3 regions of the Allobosea sp. BIWAKO-01 genome follow, and region 3 is predicted to be linked to each of the others. Evidence: riboswitches for the same ligand, from Rfam matches in the RefSeq annotation. Region 3 holds a riboswitch; each other region holds the start of a gene.
The links. Region 3 has a riboswitch for cobalamin ahead of BIWAKO_RS24510 (ABC transporter substrate-binding protein). Riboswitches for the same ligand answer to the same signal wherever they lie in the genome.
Positions count from the first base shown of each region.

Region 1: it holds a riboswitch for cobalamin, as region 3 does, so the genes downstream of both, BIWAKO_RS21475 (TonB-dependent receptor plug domain-containing protein) here and BIWAKO_RS24510 (ABC transporter substrate-binding protein) in region 3, are expected to answer to the same signal.
Region 2: it holds a riboswitch for cobalamin, as region 3 does, so the genes downstream of both, BIWAKO_RS06670 (CbtB domain-containing protein) here and BIWAKO_RS24510 (ABC transporter substrate-binding protein) in region 3, are expected to answer to the same signal.

Region 1 covers NZ_BCQA01000001.1:4,594,023-4,599,419, forward strand. The annotation lists gene BIWAKO_RS21470 (ABC transporter substrate-binding protein) at 1-17, opposite strand, end outside; gene BIWAKO_RS21475 (TonB-dependent receptor plug domain-containing protein) at 38-1,981, opposite strand; cobalamin riboswitch at 2,102-2,302, opposite strand; gene ccoS (cbb3-type cytochrome oxidase assembly protein CcoS) at 2,320-2,496, opposite strand; gene BIWAKO_RS21485 (heavy metal translocating P-type ATPase) at 2,493-4,700, opposite strand; gene BIWAKO_RS21490 (FixH family protein) at 4,705-5,229, opposite strand; gene ccoG (cytochrome c oxidase accessory protein CcoG) at 5,264-5,397, opposite strand, start outside.
Region 2 covers NZ_BCQA01000001.1:1,465,430-1,470,826, forward strand. The annotation lists gene cobD (threonine-phosphate decarboxylase CobD) at 1-110, opposite strand, end outside; gene cbiB (adenosylcobinamide-phosphate synthase CbiB) at 122-1,102, shown strand; gene cobO (cob(I)yrinic acid a,c-diamide adenosyltransferase) at 1,206-1,817, opposite strand; gene cobU (bifunctional adenosylcobinamide kinase/adenosylcobinamide-phosphate guanylyltransferase) at 1,831-2,355, opposite strand; cobalamin riboswitch at 2,496-2,678, shown strand; gene BIWAKO_RS06670 (CbtB domain-containing protein) at 2,717-2,896, shown strand; gene BIWAKO_RS06675 (CbtA family protein) at 2,909-3,649, shown strand; gene BIWAKO_RS06680 (DUF1636 family protein) at 3,699-4,088, shown strand; gene cobW (cobalamin biosynthesis protein CobW) at 4,093-5,142, shown strand; gene cobN (cobaltochelatase subunit CobN) at 5,146-5,397, shown strand, end outside.
Region 3 covers NZ_BCQA01000001.1:5,227,593-5,232,989, reverse strand. The annotation lists gene BIWAKO_RS24520 (ribonucleoside-diphosphate reductase subunit alpha) at 1-1,227, shown strand, start outside; gene BIWAKO_RS24515 (ribonucleotide-diphosphate reductase subunit beta) at 1,353-2,480, shown strand; cobalamin riboswitch at 2,612-2,821, shown strand; gene BIWAKO_RS24510 (ABC transporter substrate-binding protein) at 3,098-4,126, shown strand; gene BIWAKO_RS24505 (FecCD family ABC transporter permease) at 4,135-5,160, shown strand; gene BIWAKO_RS24500 (ABC transporter ATP-binding protein) at 5,157-5,397, shown strand, end outside.

The sequences.
Region 1 (5,397 bases), 630 kb from region 3:
ACGGCGCTGCCGGTCATCGCACGGGCCGCCCAACGCCTCACAGCGTTACCTTCAGACCGCCATAAGCGCTCAGACCCGGCACCAAGAAGCCGACCGGGTTCTCGTAGCGCTTGTCCAGCAGGTTATCGATGCGACCGAAGACACTGAGCCTGTCCGTCGCCTGGTACTCGGCGGCGAGATTGACGATGGCCGCACCCGGCGCCCGCATGCGCGAGATCGAGAAGTCACGGTTTCCGTCGACGCGCTCACCCACATAGATCAGCGTCGCCGAAAGGGTGAGCTTGTCAACCGGAGTCCAGCTCGCCGTCACGCTGGCCTTGTGACGGGGACGGCGCAGCAGTTCCTGCCGGGCGATGTCGTCCTTGGCGATGGTGAAGGTGTAGTCGGCCCGCACCTTGAACTGCGGCGAGATTTCGAGCGCGGCAAAGGCTTCGACACCCTTGGTCGTGGCCTTGCCGATATTGGCATAGGAGTCCCGCGCCACGTTGGTGACGATCAGGTTCTCGATGTCGTTGTGGAAATAGGTGGCGCCGAAACGGACCTTGTCGGCGAGCAAGGGCTGCTCGAAGCCGAGATCCCAACCGCGGCTTTCCTCCGGCTTCAGGTTGGGATTGCCGAAGAAGTTGGAGGCCGGGCGAAAATCGCTGAAGCGCTCGCTCAACGTCGGCGCCTTGAACCCCGTGCCGTAGCTTGCCTTCAGCTTGGTTTCGGTCCCCGGCACGATATAGGCCGGCGCGAAGCGATACGTCGTGTGGCCGCCGAAGGTCTCGTCATCGTCGTAGCGGATATTCGAGACCATGAAGAGCCGGTCGCCGAAATTCGACTGCAGTTCGGCAAAGGCGCCCGTATTGCCGTTGGATGCCGTGAGCGCGCGGGTTTCCAGCCGTTCGCGCTCATATTGCAGGCCCATCACCAGGGTTTGCCCCTTCATCAGCTCCAGGTCGCCGCGCCAGTCGACCTTGGTGCGCTCGCCGAGGTTTTCCGTCGGCAGGCCGAGGATACCAATCGCATTCGGCGTGCGGCCGGTGCGGTCCTGATTGCTGTAGGACAGGCCGAAGCGATTGACGAAGCGCCCACCAAGCGGGTCCCAGACGACCTCTCCGCGGGTGAAGGCCTGCTTGTAGTCCTGGCTGCTGCGGAAGCCGCTGGGCGTGCTCGGAAAGCCGGAATCGCCGGTGAAGAGCAGGTAGCCGTCAGTGTACCGGCCGACCCAGTTCAGCGACAGCGTATCGGACAGCGCGACGCCGAACCGGGCCGAATAGGTCCAGTTGTCGTAGGAATTCGGGTTGCTGCGGCGTCCGGGTGGAACGAGCCCGGGAGGCGTCACCGGGGTCGAATCCGATTTGAAATGGGCGATGCTGAGGGCGTAGTTGAAACGATCATCGCCGCCGCTGAGGCCGACCGCCTGGTTGAAGGTGCCATATGAGCCGGCCTCGGCGCGGGCCGTCAGCTTCGGCGAACCCTCGCCGCGCTTGGTGGTGATCGAGATGACGCCGCCCAGCGCGTTGGCGCCGTAGAGGCCGCTTTGCGGTCCGCGCAGCACTTCGATGCGCTCGATGTCGTCGGTCAGCATCGAGCCGAAATCGAAGGAGCGGTTCGGGGTCGCCGGGTCGTTGGCCTCGATGCCGTCGATCAACACCTTGACGTGGTTGGAGTTGGTGCCGCGGATGAAGACCGAGGTCAGCCCGCCCGGCCCGCCGGTCTGCACGACATTGAGGCCGGGAACGGCGGCCAGCGCCTGCGGCAGGGTCCGGCGTTGCTCGCGCTCGATATCGCCGGCGGTGATGACCGTCACGGAATTGGCGATTTCGCGGGCTGGCGTGGGCCGGGCCGTGGCGCTGACGACGATTTCGTCGAGGGCAATCGATTCGGTGGCTGACTGGGCGCAGGTCTGGCTGGCGGGGAGGGAGCCGGCGGAGACGAGGAGCGGCAGGGCGATGAGAAGCCGGCTGCGCCGGGCAACCTTGGGAGGGCGGATCACGATGGGACCTCGGGCGTTGACGTCAGTGGCACGTCACCGCGAACGCGAGGCCCCACCCGCTGCCCTTAGCCAGCGTGCGGTTCAACAAGCGATCGAAACACCCCGTCCGAACGTGTTCGCGTGTGACCACGGCTGACGGCAGGTCTCCTGGCTCGCGGGTCGGTGCCTTGACGCCGCCTTCCCAGGTCCGAGGGCCCCAGTGGCGTGTGGCGAAAGGCTCGCCGCTTACAGTTGCGGGGGCAGCTACGGCATTGAATGGCGAACCATCCGCACCGCATTCCCTTTTGATCCCCTAAGGGAACCGTCGCCGGCGAGGTAAGGGCGGAATGGCTGCTGCGTCAATGATCGTTGATGCGGGTGTCGCCAGGCGATCGCAGGTCGTCATCCCTCAGGATGCGCCAGCTCGGTCCCTCGAGATCACTGAACTGGCCGGTGCGCATGCACCAGAAGAAGGCAGCCAACCCCAGCAGTCCGAGACCGAGCGCCAGGGGGAACAGGATCACCAGGATATTCATGACGCCACTCCCGTATTCTGCCGCGGCAGGCCGCGACCGGCGCGCAGTGCGTTGAGCGTGACCACCAGCGAAGAGCCCGACATCGCGACGGCTGCGACCAGCGGCGTCGCGAAACCCGCGACGGCAATCGGCACCGCGACGGCATTGTAAAGCACCGCAAACCAGAGGTTTTCCAGCATGAGGTTGCGGGCCCGGCGAGCGATCCGCAGGCTGTCTGCGACCGGCATCAGGCTGTCGCCGATGAAGACGATGTCGGCCGAGGCCTGCGCCAGGTCGGTGGCGCTGATCGGCGAGATCGAGACATGGGCCTTGGCAAGGGCTGGGGCGTCGTTGAGCCCATCCCCGATCATCAGCACCTTGCGCCCCTTGGCGCTGAGCCGATCGAGGGCCTTGAGCTTCTCGTCGGGGCGCAGGCCGGACTCGGCCTCCGTGATGCCGAGGGCCGAGGCGACCGGCGCGACAGCTTCGCTTCGGTCTCCGGAGAGGATGCGGATCTCGAGACCAAGCTCGCGCAGCGCTGCGATGCAGTCGCGTGCCTCCGGCCGGATTTGTTGGTCGACCGCGAAGACGGCGCAGTCATCTCCATGGCGCCAGGCGATCAGGGAGGCGGCTGGATGGTGCGCGGCGACGATGGCGGCTTCGGCCCCGGCCTCGCAATAGGCGACGCTGCCGAGACGGGTCTCGATCCCATCCACGATCGCGCTCAGGCCTGCGCCGTGATTTTCGCTGACATCGCTCGTCGGAACAGGATGGCCGGCGGCACGGGCGATGGCGCGGGCGAGGGGGTGGCGGCTCGCGGCTGCCAATCGGCCGGCGGCCTGCAAGGTTGCGGCGTCGATCTCATCGCCATTGACCAGATCGGGGTCCGGCAAGGTGAGCGTGCCGGTCTTGTCAAAGACAGCGATATCGGCCTCGGCGAGGCGCTCCAGCGCATCACCCTGTTTCAACATGACCTTGCGCTTGAACAGGGCCGAGGCGGCAACGACCTGCACGGCCGGAATCGCCAGCCCCAAGGCGCAGGGGCAGGTGATGATCAGGACGGTGATGGCGATGATCAGCGCTTCGGGCCAGGGCAGGCCGAAGGCGATCCAGCCCAGCAGGGTCGCGAACGCCGTAGCGTGGACGAGAGGGGCGTAGAGCCTCGCGGCCCGATCGGAAAGCTTGACATAGCGGGAGCGGCTTTCGACCGCGCGCGCCATCAGGGCATCGATCTCGTCGAGCAGCGTGCCGCTGGCGGCAGCCTCGACCTTGACGGTCAGCGCTCCGGAGAGGTTCACGGTACCGGCATAGACCTGCGCGCCGGCCATGACGGCATGCGGCAGGGTTTCACCGGTGACGAGGCTCTGGTCGATTTCGGAAGAGCCGGTCTCGATGATGCCATCGACACTGACGCGCTCGCCTGGTTGGATCAGGACACGGTCGCCGGGCACGATGGCCGCGATCGGCGTCACCATCGCCTCGCCATTCGGCATCAGCCGGGTCGCGGTTTCGGCCTTCAACGCAGCAAGATTGCCAGCGAGGTCGCGTGTGCGGCGGCGCATCAGCTGGTCGAGATAGCGCCCGATCAGCAGGAAGAAGATCAGCATCACCGCGCCGTCGAAATAGGCATGCTCGGCGTGGTTCCAGGTCACCACCACCGACATGCCGAGCGCGAGCACGATGCCAAGGGTGATCGGCACGTCCATGTTGACCGCGCCGGCGCGCAGAGCCCGGAGCGCACTCTCGAAGAAGGGGCGGCCGGCATAGGCTGCGGTCGGCAGGGCAATCAGGGCCGAGAGCCAGTGAAAGAAGTCGCGCGTGACCGGATTGATGTCGCTGCTATTGCCCGACCAGACCGAGACGGAGAGCAGCATGATGTTCATCGAGGCGAAGCCGGCGACGCCGAGATAGCGCAGCAGCCGCCTTTCCTCGCTTGTGTCGTCCTCCCGCCCGGAGGCGGGCAGGAAGGGGTAGGCCTTGAAGCCGAGCCGGGAAAGGCGCTCGATCACGGCCTCTGGGCGCAGTGCGCCCTCCGTCCATTCCACCGTGACGCGCTTCAGCGCGAGATTGACGCGGGCGCTGAGGATACCGGCCTCATGGGCAAGGCCGTTCTCGATCGCATGCATGCAGCCGGCGCAGCGGATGTTCTCCACCGCGAGTTCCATGCCCGCGATCCCGCTTTCGCGATGGCGGACGAAGACGGAGAGATCCTGCTGCGCGGCCATGAGATCAGTCCTTCAGCATGATGCGGCTGCGTGAGGAGAAGACCGCATCGCCACCGCGCGTTGCCTCGACCACCAGGGTCCAGGCGCCGGCATGCAGGGCGGGCACCTTGGCGCTGTACTGGCCCGGCGCTGTTTCGGTCAGTGTCACGTCGTGGTCCTGCTGCCGCGTCGCCGGGTGCTGGAGCTTCGCCTCGACTGCAAGTCCGGTCACGGCTGTGCCCGCCTTGTCCTTCAGCGCAAGCGAGACGATCGCATCGGTGCCGGCACGCACGATCTCGGTCTGGGCCAGCCAACCGCGTGCGGCCTGCGCCTGCATGCGCGCGATCTCGCTGTTGAAGCGCTGGCTGGTCTCGTAGGCGCTCTTCACATCGGCTCCGGGCATCGTCCTGATGGCCGAGACCATCATCACGCCATTGACGCCCGCGACCACGATGAAGAAGCCGATCATGCCGAAGAGCACGGCACGCCCGCTGAGCTCGAAGGGCCGGCGCCGAGCCGGCGCCGGTGGGGCTGGAAAGTCGATCGGCATGATGAAGCCTCCGCAACAGGTCATGATGCGTTCTCTAGGGAGCGATGAAATGATCCCGGGCCGTCACGACCTCGCCGGCGAACAGGTCGGAGGCGGTGAAGGTGATCGTCTGGGATTTGTCGAGAGGAATGCCGGCCGGAACCGTGACCAGCGCGCGGATCTCGCGCG
Region 2 (5,397 bases), 3.8 Mb from region 3:
GGATTGATCCCGGTCGAAAGATCGATCCATGGCTCGGGCGCCTCCGGGAACAGCGCCTTCGCCTGCGCCAGATCGCCACCATGCCAGACCTTGCCCGCCGCCTCAGCCATTCCCGCCCCGCATGAGCCTGTCCGATTCCCTGCCGCTTCTCGCCGCCGCGCTGATCATCGAGGCGGGATTCGGCTATCCCCAGGGCTTGTATGCGCTGATCGGCCATCCCGTCACCTGGATCGGTGCGCTGATCTCCTGGCTCGACCGGATGCTCAATCGCGAGAGCGCCTCCTTCATGGTGCGGAAGGCGGCCGGCAGCCTCGCCCTCGCGCTGCTGCTTGCCGCCACATTCGCCATCACATGGGCGCTGACCCTGCTCTGCCGCGGCCTCGGCCCGCTTGGCTGGCTACCGCTCGCACTGCTCGCCTCCAGCCTGATCGCACAGCGCAGCCTGCACGAGCATGTCGCGCGCGTCGCCGAAGGGCTGGAGCGGGATGGCCTCGCCGGCGGTCGCGCGGCCGTTTCGATGATTGTCGGCCGCAACCCCGAAACCCTCGACGAAGCCGGGGTTTCCCGCGCGGCGATTGAAAGCCTTGCCGAGAATTTCTCGGACGGGATCGTCGCTCCGGCCCTCTGGCTCGGCGTCGGCGGCCTGCCGGGCGGCGCGCTCTACAAGGCGATCAATACCGCCGATTCGATGATCGGCCACAAGACACCGCGCCATCTCGCTTTCGGCTGGGCGGCGGCGCGTCTCGACGACCTCGTCAACCTTCCCGCCTCTCGTCTCACCGCGCTGCTGCTGACCGCAGCCGCCGCACTCGACCGAAGGTCAGACTCCGCCAATGCGTGGCGAGCTGTCCGACGCGATGCCCGCCATCATCGTTCGCCCAATGCCGGTTGGCCGGAAGCCGCGATGGCGGGTGCGCTCGGCCTCCGGCTGGCGGGGCCTCGCGTTTATGGCGATGTCAGGATCGATGACGGCTGGATGGGGGACGGCCGGGCCGAAGCGGACGCGGCGGATATCCGGCGGGCGCTCGCTCTCTATCGGAGGGCGTGCCTGCTCCTGTGGGGGCTCGCCGTTGCGGGGGCCGTCACCGCGCTCGCCCTCTAGTTCGTCGGACCGGACCTTGCATCGGGACCGACGATCTCAGCCTCTGTGTTTGCGTCGACTTTCCCGAAAGCTGCAATTCACGTTTCGGGTCGATGCGTTAGCCTCAGAATTCGATCCCTGCCTGTGCCTTCACGCCTGCCGCGAAGTGGTGCTTGACCAGCGTCATCTCGGTGACGAGGTCTGCGACGGCGATCAACTCGGGCTTGGCATTGCGGCCGGTGACGACGATGTGCAGATCGGGGCGCCGGCTCGCCAATGTCTCGACCACCTCAGCCAGCGGCAGATAGTCGTAGCGCAGCGCGATATTGAGCTCGTCGAGCACGAGCAGGCGTATCTCCGGATCGTCCATCAACGCCTTCGCCTTGGCGAAGGCGCGCTCGGCAGCCGCGATGTCGCGGGCCTTGTCCTGCGTTTCCCAGGTGAAGCCTTCGCCCATCGTGTGCCAGACGATGCGATCGCCGAAGGCGTCGAGCGCCTTGCGTTCACCCGTCGCCCAGGCGCCCTTGATGAACTGCACCACCCCGACGCGCCAGTCATGGCCGAGAGCCCGCAGAATCAATCCGAAGGCGGCAGTCGACTTGCCCTTGCCTGGTCCCGTATTGACGATCAGGAGTCCCTTTTCGATCGTCTTGGCGGCGACCTCGGCGTCCTGCACCGCCTTGCGTTTTTCCATCTTGGCCTTGTGGCGGGCGGCCTCGTCAGCATCGATCGTCATCGGAACCTCCTGCTCATTTCACCTGCATCGGCAGACCGGCGACCATGAAGATCACCCGGTCGGCCCGCGCCGCAAGCATCTGGTGCAGCCGCCCCGCCTCGTCGCGGAACCGTCGGGCGAGCGCATTCTCAGGCACGATACCGAGCCCGACCTCGTTGGAGACCAGGACCACAGGGCCTCGCGCCGCGACGCAGGCCTCGACCAGTCCTCGGCCTGCAGCCGCCACATCCTGCTCCGCCAGCATCACGTTGGTCAGCCAGAGCGTCAGGCAGTCCACCAGAACGGGTTGCCCCGCGGGAACCGCGCGGATCGCCTCCGCCAGCTCCAGCGGAGCATCGACGGTCATCCACTCCTTCGACCGGCGGGCGCGGTGCTCGACAATCCGGGCGCGCATCTCATCGTCATAGGCCTGCGCCGTGGCGAGATAGATCCATGGCGCCGGCACCATCTCGATCAGGGCCTCGGCATGGCGGCTCTTGCCGGAGCGGGCGCCGCCCAGAACGAGGGTGAGAGGGGAAAGGATCGCTGCCACTGCCAAAATCTCAGCCCAGGGAAGATCAGCCTAAGGAACGGACCTGGCGAGCGCAGCGAAGCAAGCCGGGACCGGCCACAAGAGATCACATCGCTTCACTGCGCTCGCAATCACGATCGCTGCATTGCACAGCACCGTGCAGATGGCTAATGATCATCCCCGACGGTGCCTCTGCAACGAGGTGAAAAGGGAACGCGGTGCGATACCGCGGCTGCCCCCGCAACTGTAAGCGGCGAGTTTCGCGCCATCGGCCACTGGGATTGTCCCGGGAAGGCGGCGAGAGATCCGGACCCGCGAGCCAGGAGACCTGCCGTCAGCGAGTGATGCAATCCAACGGGCTGCCGGCGGGGTGGCCAAGGAGACCGAGATGACGACGAATACGGCTTCGATCACCACCCAGGCCAGCGCTTCCGAGCGCGTCAAGGCTGTCGCAGCTGCCCTGGCACTCGGCGCGGCCCTGATCTTCACCGTCGGCTTCGCCCATTCGACCAGCGTTCACAACGCAGCCCACGACACGCGCCACACCCTCGCCTTTCCCTGCCACTGAGGGAAAGACACCATGGTCAATCGTGTTCTCACGGTCAGTCTTCTGGCCGGGCTTCTTGCTGGGCTTCTGGTCGCAGCACTCCAGCATGTCACCACCACGCCGCTGATCCTCAAGGCGGAAACCTTTGAGACGGCGTTGCGCGCAGCCGAGCTTCAGCACGCCAGCTTCACCGGCGATGCCAGGATCGTCCTTGCCCATGGCGGCGCCGACGCAGCCGACCACGCCGAGTGGAAGCCACAGGATGGCTTGCAGCGCACTGCCTTCACCACCATCGTCACCATTGCGACCGCGATCGGTTTTGCCGCCCTGCTGCTCGGCGGCATGATCGCAGCGGGCGATGCCATCACGGAACGGACCGCACTGATCTGGGCGGCTTGCGGCTTCCTGGCCTTCGGCCTGGTGCCGGCGACCGGGCTCGCGCCGGAACTACCCGGCAGCGCGTCGGCCGAACTTCTCCACCGCCAGGCCTGGTGGATCGCCACGGCGCTCGTCACCGCCGGCGGCCTCTGGGTCTTCCTGCGGGCAGACACGAGCTGGCTGCGGGCGCTTGCCGTGCTTGCCATGCTCGTTCCCCATCTGATCGGCGCACCACATCCTGCCGCCCCGGAGAGCAAGGTCCCGGCCGAAATTGCAGCGCATTTCGCCGCGCTCTCGCTCGCGCTCCAGGCCGCCCTCTGGCTCGCCACCGGCTTTGCCGTCGGCGTGCTCTGGCCCTGGGCGACGCGCCGTGCCGCAGCCCTGGCCAAAGCCTGACGCTGAGCGCGATCCTACGGGATCGCGCCGGAAGCAAAGGAACCGGCCTATGCCCGAAGGCGATGTCACCATTTTCGTCTGCGTCGCCTGCCGGCGCGCGCGGGCGGACCTGCCGGAGGGGTACGACCAGCCCGGACTTGGTTTTGCCGAGGCGCTGCGCGAACGCATTGCGCGCGACGGCGGGACGCTTCCGGTCGAACCCGTCGACTGCCTCGCGGTCTGCAATCGCCCCTGCACCGTCGCCTTAGCGGCCGACGGCAAATGGACCTATCTGATCGGCGATCTCGACGCAGACAGCCATATCGCCGAAATCGTTAACGCAGCTGCGAGCTTTGCAGCCAGCGCAAACGGTATCGTTCCCTGGAAAGAAAGACCCGCTTCGTTCCGCAAAGGCGTGGTCGCGCGCGTACCGCCTCTCCCGGCGCGCCAACAAGGATGAGATCATGAACGCTCCCCAAGCCCGCTCGCTGGGCAAGATCCCCTGCACGATCATCACCGGCTTCCTCGGCGCCGGAAAGACCACACTGGTCCGGCACCTGCTGGAGAATGCCGGGGGCAAGCGCATCGCCGTGCTGGTCAACGAGTTCGGCGATCTCGGCTTCGACGGCTCCTTCATCGCCGGCTGCGGCATTTCCGGCTGCACGGCGGAGGACATCGTCGAACTGCCGAATGGCTGCATCTGCTGCACCGTCGCCGACGACTTCGTGCCGGCGCTGGAAAAGCTGCTCGACCGGCCGAACCCGCCGGAGCACATCCTGATCGAGACGTCGGGGCTTGCCCTGCCGAAGCCGTTGGTCAACGCCTTCAATTGGCCGGCCATCCGGTCACGCGTCACGGTCGATGGCGTCATCGCCGTGGTCGACGGACCGGCGGTGGCGGATGGCCAGTTCGCGGATGATCCGGACGCTCTCGCCGCGCAGGCGGCCCAAGACGCCGCGGTCGGGCACGACAATCCGCTCGAAGAGGTGTTCGAGGACCAGATCCTCTGCGCCGACCTGATCCTGCTCAACAAGAGCGACCTCGTCGATGCAGCCGGCCGCGAACGCGTCAAGGCCGAGATCGCCGCGCATCTGCCGAAGGCGATCAAGATCGTCGAGACGGCTCATGGCAAGGTCGAGCCTGCCTTGATCGTCGGTCTCAACGCGGCTGCCGAGGCCGACCTCGCTGGACGCCCCTCGCATCACGAGAGCGCCGAGGACCACGACCACGACGATTTCGAGAGCCTTGATTTCGCTCTCGCCGCTGCGACCTCCCCCGAGGAGCTGGCGGCCCGCGTTGCCAGGGCAGCTGAAGCCGACGGCGTGCTGCGCCTGAAGGGTTTTGCCGCGATTCCGGGCAAGCCGATGCGGCTCGTCGTCCAGGGCGTCGGCCGCCGGGTCAGCCACCATTACGACCGGGCCTGGACGGCCGGCGAAGCCAAGGATGGTCGGCTCGTGGTGATTGGCCTGAAGGGCTTCGATCGCAAGGCCGTGGAGGCCGCCCTCGCGGGCTGAGCCATGCACCTCCTCCCCTCAAGCGAGATCAGGCTCGACGACGGCGAAGATGCCGTCGATCTCGCCCTGCCGCCGGGGGATGTGCTGGTGCTTTCATTCGCCGACAGCGACCTTTCGGCGCTGGCGGCCGCGGCCGGCGCAAGCGAGCTCGCTGTCAGGCTCGCCTCGCTGCGCCGGCTGAAGCACCCACTCTCCGTCGATTTTCTCGTCGAGAAGACGGTGGCGCATTCGCGCTTCGTGCTGATCCGCTGTCTC
Region 3 (5,397 bases):
CATCCCTGGATCACCTTCAAGGATGCCTGCAACCTGCGCTCGCCGCAGCAGCATGCCGGCGTCGTGCATTCCTCGAACCTGTGCACCGAGATCACGCTGAACACCTCGGCCGACGAGGTCGCCGTCTGCAATCTGGGCTCGATCAACCTGGCAGCCCATGTGACGGCCGACGGGCTCGACCGGGCCAGGCTCGGCAAGACGGTCGCGACCGCGATGCGAATGCTCGACAATGTCATCGACATCAATTTCTACACGATCCCCGAGGCGCGCCGCTCGAACCTGCGTCATCGCCCGGTCGGCCTCGGCATCATGGGCTTCCAGGATGCGCTGCAGATCCTGCGCCTGCCCGCCGCGTCCGAGGGCGCCGTCGCCTTCGCCGATAGCTCGATGGAGGCGGTCAGCTGGTTTGCGATCTCGGCCTCGGTCGATCTTGCCGCCGAGCGCGGTCGCTATCCGAGCTTCGAGGGCTCGCTCTGGTCGAAGGGTATCCTGCCGATCGACTCGCTCGACATTCTCTCCGACGCCCGCGACGGCGATGTCGAGCTCGATCGTTCGACGACTTTGGACTGGGACAGCCTGCGCGAGCGGGTGAAGACCACCGGCATGCGCAACTCGAACTGCATGGCGATTGCCCCGACTGCAACGATCTCCAACATCGTCGGTGTCTCGCAGTCGATCGAGCCGTCCTACAGCCAGCTCTACGTCAAGGCGAACATGTCGGGCGACTTCACGGTCGTGAATGCCGACCTCGTCCGCGATCTCAAGGCGCGCGATCTTTGGGACGAGGTCATGGTCTCGGACCTGAAATACTATGACGGAAAGGTCAGTCAGATCGACCGCGTCCCCGACGATCTCAAGGCGCTCTACGCCACCTCCTTCGAGATCGAGACGAGCTGGCTGATCCGCGCCGCCGCACGCCGTCAGAAATGGATCGACCAGGGCCAGTCGCTCAATCTCTACATGGCGCAGCCTTCCGGCAGGAAGCTCGACGAGGCCTATCGCCTCGCCTGGCGGCTCGGTCTGAAGACGACCTATTACCTGCGCGCGCTCTCGGCGACCCATGTCGAGAAGTCGACGCTGAAGGGCACTGACGGCAAGCTCAATGCGGTGTCGGCGACGGTCCCCGTCGCGGCCAAGCCGATCCTCGTCGACATCCCGCTCGACAATGGCATGGCCGTGCCGAACGCCTGCTCGATCGACGATCCGACCTGCGAAGCCTGCCAGTGAGGCAGCCGCGGCGTCCACGCTCGCCTTCGCGGCGCGCATGGATGCCCGACCCTGCCCGATAGCGAACGATACGGACGGCCGGGGCAGACCCGGCCATGACATTCAGACCCGATTGGATATTCATCATGCTCGACTGGTCAGACAGCAAGCCTGCCGCCGCCCTCGATCTCAATCCGGCCGCGGCCGGCGGAACCCATGCCGATGCCACCGGCCTCGGCGAGATCGATCGCTCCGGCGGCCGCGTCAGCGTCGACGAGAAGCGGATGATCAACTGCCGCGCCGATGTGAACCAGCTCCTGCCGCTCAAGTACAAATGGGCCTGGGAGAAATACCTCGCCGGCTGCAACAACCACTGGATGCCGACAGAGGTCTCGATGCAGGCCGATATCGCTCTGTGGAAGTCGAAGGACGGGCTGACCGACGACGAGCGCCGTGCGATCAAGCGCAATCTCGGCTTCTTCGCGGCCTCGGAAAGCCTCGTCGCCAACAACATCGTGCTGGCGATCTACCGCCATCTCACCAATCCGGAATGCCGGCAGTACCTGCTGCGCCAGGCTTTCGAGGAGGCGGTGCACACCCACACCTTCCAGTACATCGTCGAGAGCCTCGGCCTCGACGAGGGCGAGCTCTTCAACATGTATCGCGAGGTGCCCTCGATCACCGACAAGGCGGCCTGGGCCCTGAAGCATACCCAGCATCTCGACGATCCCGATTTCGAGACCGGCACGCCCGAGGCCGATCAGGCCTTCCTGCGCGACCTCGTCGCCTTCTACGTGATCTTCGAGGGCATGTGGTTCTACACCGGCTTCGCCCAGATCCTGTCGCTCGGCCGGCGCAACAAGATGGTCGGCATCGCCGAGCAGTACCAGTACATCCTGCGCGACGAGAGCATTCATCTGAATTTCGGCATCGACGTGATCAACCAGATCAAGATCGAGAACCCGCATCTCTGGACCAAGGCCTTCCAGGATGAACTGCGCGGCATGATCCGCGACGCTGCCGAACTCGAGGCCGCCTATGGCCGGGACACCATGCCGCGCGGTTTCCTCGGCCTGAATGCTGCGCTCTGCGAGCAGTACATGCATTTCATTGCCAACCGCCGTTGCGCGCAGCTCGGCCTCGCGCCGGTCTTCGCGGAAACGGAAAACCCGTTCCCCTGGATGAGCGAGGCGATGGACCTGAAGAAGGAGAAGAATTTCTTCGAGACCCGCGTCATCGAATACCAGAACGGCGGCGCCCTGAGCTGGGAGTAGGCCGAGAAAGATGGGCCACCGCGCTACAGGACTCCGTCAGCAGGCGGCTCAATCTCGATAATCGCGTCGTCATGCGCAATCAGAGCCTCCAACGGACTGGCCTGCAGCTTGACGCCGCCTTGGGCCCCTCTATGGTCGGCCGCGATCAAGGTTCCTCGGGTCCAGGCCCGAAGCTAAGAGGGAATTCGGTGAGGCGCCCTGCGCCGAATCCGAGGCTGCCCCCGCAACTGTAAGCGGCGAGCTCTTCTCCCATCGTCCACTGGCGCTCTCGCGCCGGGAAGGCCGGGCGAAGCCAGCGCTGACCCGCGAGCCAGGAGACCTGCCCTGATCGCAGAAGCGTCTTTCGGGCGGGGTGTCCGGGGGGATTTGCGTCGGCGGCAGGTCGTGGACCGACACCCCCGAACCTATCCGCTCAAGCTCCCGGCTCGTCATCTCGGGGAGCGATGAATTCCATGTCCATGATGCTGAACCACGCCGTCGCAGCCGCGGCAGAGCGCTTGACGCAGACGTATCGAGCAGTCTATCAAAATTGTAATACTGTTACATTACAGGGTCAGCCATGCGAGGGCCCCGCGCCTCGCGAGGCATGCCGCCGCTCGACGCTATCGGAGACTTCAATGCGCAGCGCCGCACGCCTTTCTTGCCTTTCGTTCGTCGCAGCCATCGGCATGTCGATGTCCGGAGCGGCCTTGGCCGCGCCGACGCAGTATCCGCTGACGCTGGAGAATTGCCGGGAGACGATAACGTTCAACCAGGCGCCAAAGCGCGTCGTGGCGGTCGGACAGACGCAGACCGTAATCCTCTACGCACTCGGGCTCGGCGACAAGGTCGTGGGCACAGCCGTGTGGTTCAGCCCTGTTGCGAAGCCCTATGAGGCGGTCAACGCCAAGGTGAAGCGGCTTGCCGACAACGATCCGAGTTTCGAGGCGGTCGTCGCCCAGGAACCCGACCTCGTGACTGCGATGTTCGAATGGCACATCGGTCCCAACGGCATCGTCGGCAAGCGCGACCAGTTTGCGAAGCTGAAGGTGCCGACCTACGTCTCGCCCACCGACTGCGTCGGCAAGGACAATTCCGGGCCTGGCGACGGCGTTCGCACGCAGATGTTCACGATGGAACTCGTCTACCGCAATATTCGCGAGTTCGGGCAGATCTTCGATGTCTCCGATCGCGCCGAAGCTCTGGTCGCCGAATTGAAGGCGCGCGAGGACAAGGCGGTCGCTTCAGTTGCCGGGATCAAGCCGCAGGATGTTCCTGTCGTCGTCTGGTTCTCCAGCAAGGACATCAAGGGGGACGCCTTCCTGGCCGGCAAGAATGGCGTGCCTGCCTATATCCTGTCGAAGCTCGGCGCCCGGAACGTCATCACCACCAATGAGGAATGGCCGCTGGTCGGTTGGGAGACGGTCGCTTCCGCCAACCCTGCCGTCATCGTCGTGGTCAAGATGGATCGCCGGCGTTTCCCGGCAGACGACATCAATCTCAAGCTCGACTTCCTCAAGACCGACGCGGTTGCGAGCAAGCTCGACGCCAGCCGGCAGCAGCGGATCGTGATCATGGATGTCGGCGCGACCAGGGCCGGGCTTGATACGATCGACGGTATCGAGGCGCTGGCCAACGGCATCAAGAGCTTCGGCCTCACCAAGTGAGCCATGGAGTGGCTCGGCCCAACTGGTTGGCGAGGGGCGCAGTAGCGATCCTCGCCTTCGCCCTGCTGATACTCGCGATCGCGCTCGCCGTGACGATCGGCGAAATGTCGATCCCGCTTGCCACGGTCTTCAAGGCCGTCGGCAACGGGTTGTTCGATCTCGATTACCCCGTAAGCGCGATCCAGCAGGGCGTCATCTTCGACTACCGGTTGAGCCGGGCTGTGGTGGCGGCCCTCTGCGGCGGTGCGCTCGCGCTTTCGGGCGCGATCCTGCAGGCGCTTCTGCGCAATCCTCTCGCAGAACCTTATATCCTCGGGATCTCGGCCGGAGCCTCGACGGGTGCGGTCGCGGTGATGATCCTGGGCTTCGGCGGCGCTGCGCTCAGCATATCCGGCGGTGCCTTCCTCGGCGCCATTGCCGCGCTCGTCATCGTCGCCTTGCTCGCCGCAGGGGCCGGCGGCGCGACCGACCGTGTGATTCTCGCAGGCGTCGCCGGATCGCAGCTTTTCAATGCGGCGACCGCGACGATCGTCACCACGCTGGCCAGTGCCGAACAGGCCCGCGGCGTGATGTTCTGGCTCCTCGGCAATTTCGGGGGCGTGCGCTGGCCCGATGTCTGGCTCGCCACGCCAGTGGCCTTCGCGGGCTTCGCCGTCTGTATCTTCCATACAAAGGCGCTCGATGCGTTCGCCTTCGGGGCGGATGCCGCTGCCGCATTGGGCGTGGCGGTGACCCGTGTGCGCATCGTGCTGTTCGTGACGACAGCCGTCATGACCGCGACCATGGTCAGCATCGTCGGCACGATCGGGTTCGTCGGTCTCGTCATACCCCACGCGGCGCGCTTCCTGACGGGCCCGGCCCATGCCCGGCTGCTCCCGGCATGCCTGATCATCGGTGCGATCTTCATGATCCTGGCCGACATCCTGTCGCGGACGCTGGTGCCGCAGCAGATTCTGCCGATCGGCGTCGTGACGGCGCTGTTTGGCGCCCCGGCTTTCGCCTTCATACTCTATCGCGCAAGGCGACCGGCATGACACTGGCCGCGCGCGACGTCCGTTGGAGCGCCGGAGGGCGCATGATCGTGGACGGCGTGACGCTGCACGCCGAACCCGGAAAGATCCTCGGTCTCATCGGCCCCAACGGTTCGGGAAAGTCGAGCCTGTTGAGGCTGCTGTGTCGCCTGCGCAAGGTTGCAAGCGGCGTGGTGACGCTGGATGACCGCGAGATCGGCACCTTGTCGCGGCACGACCTCGCCCGGCGCCTGGCCTTTG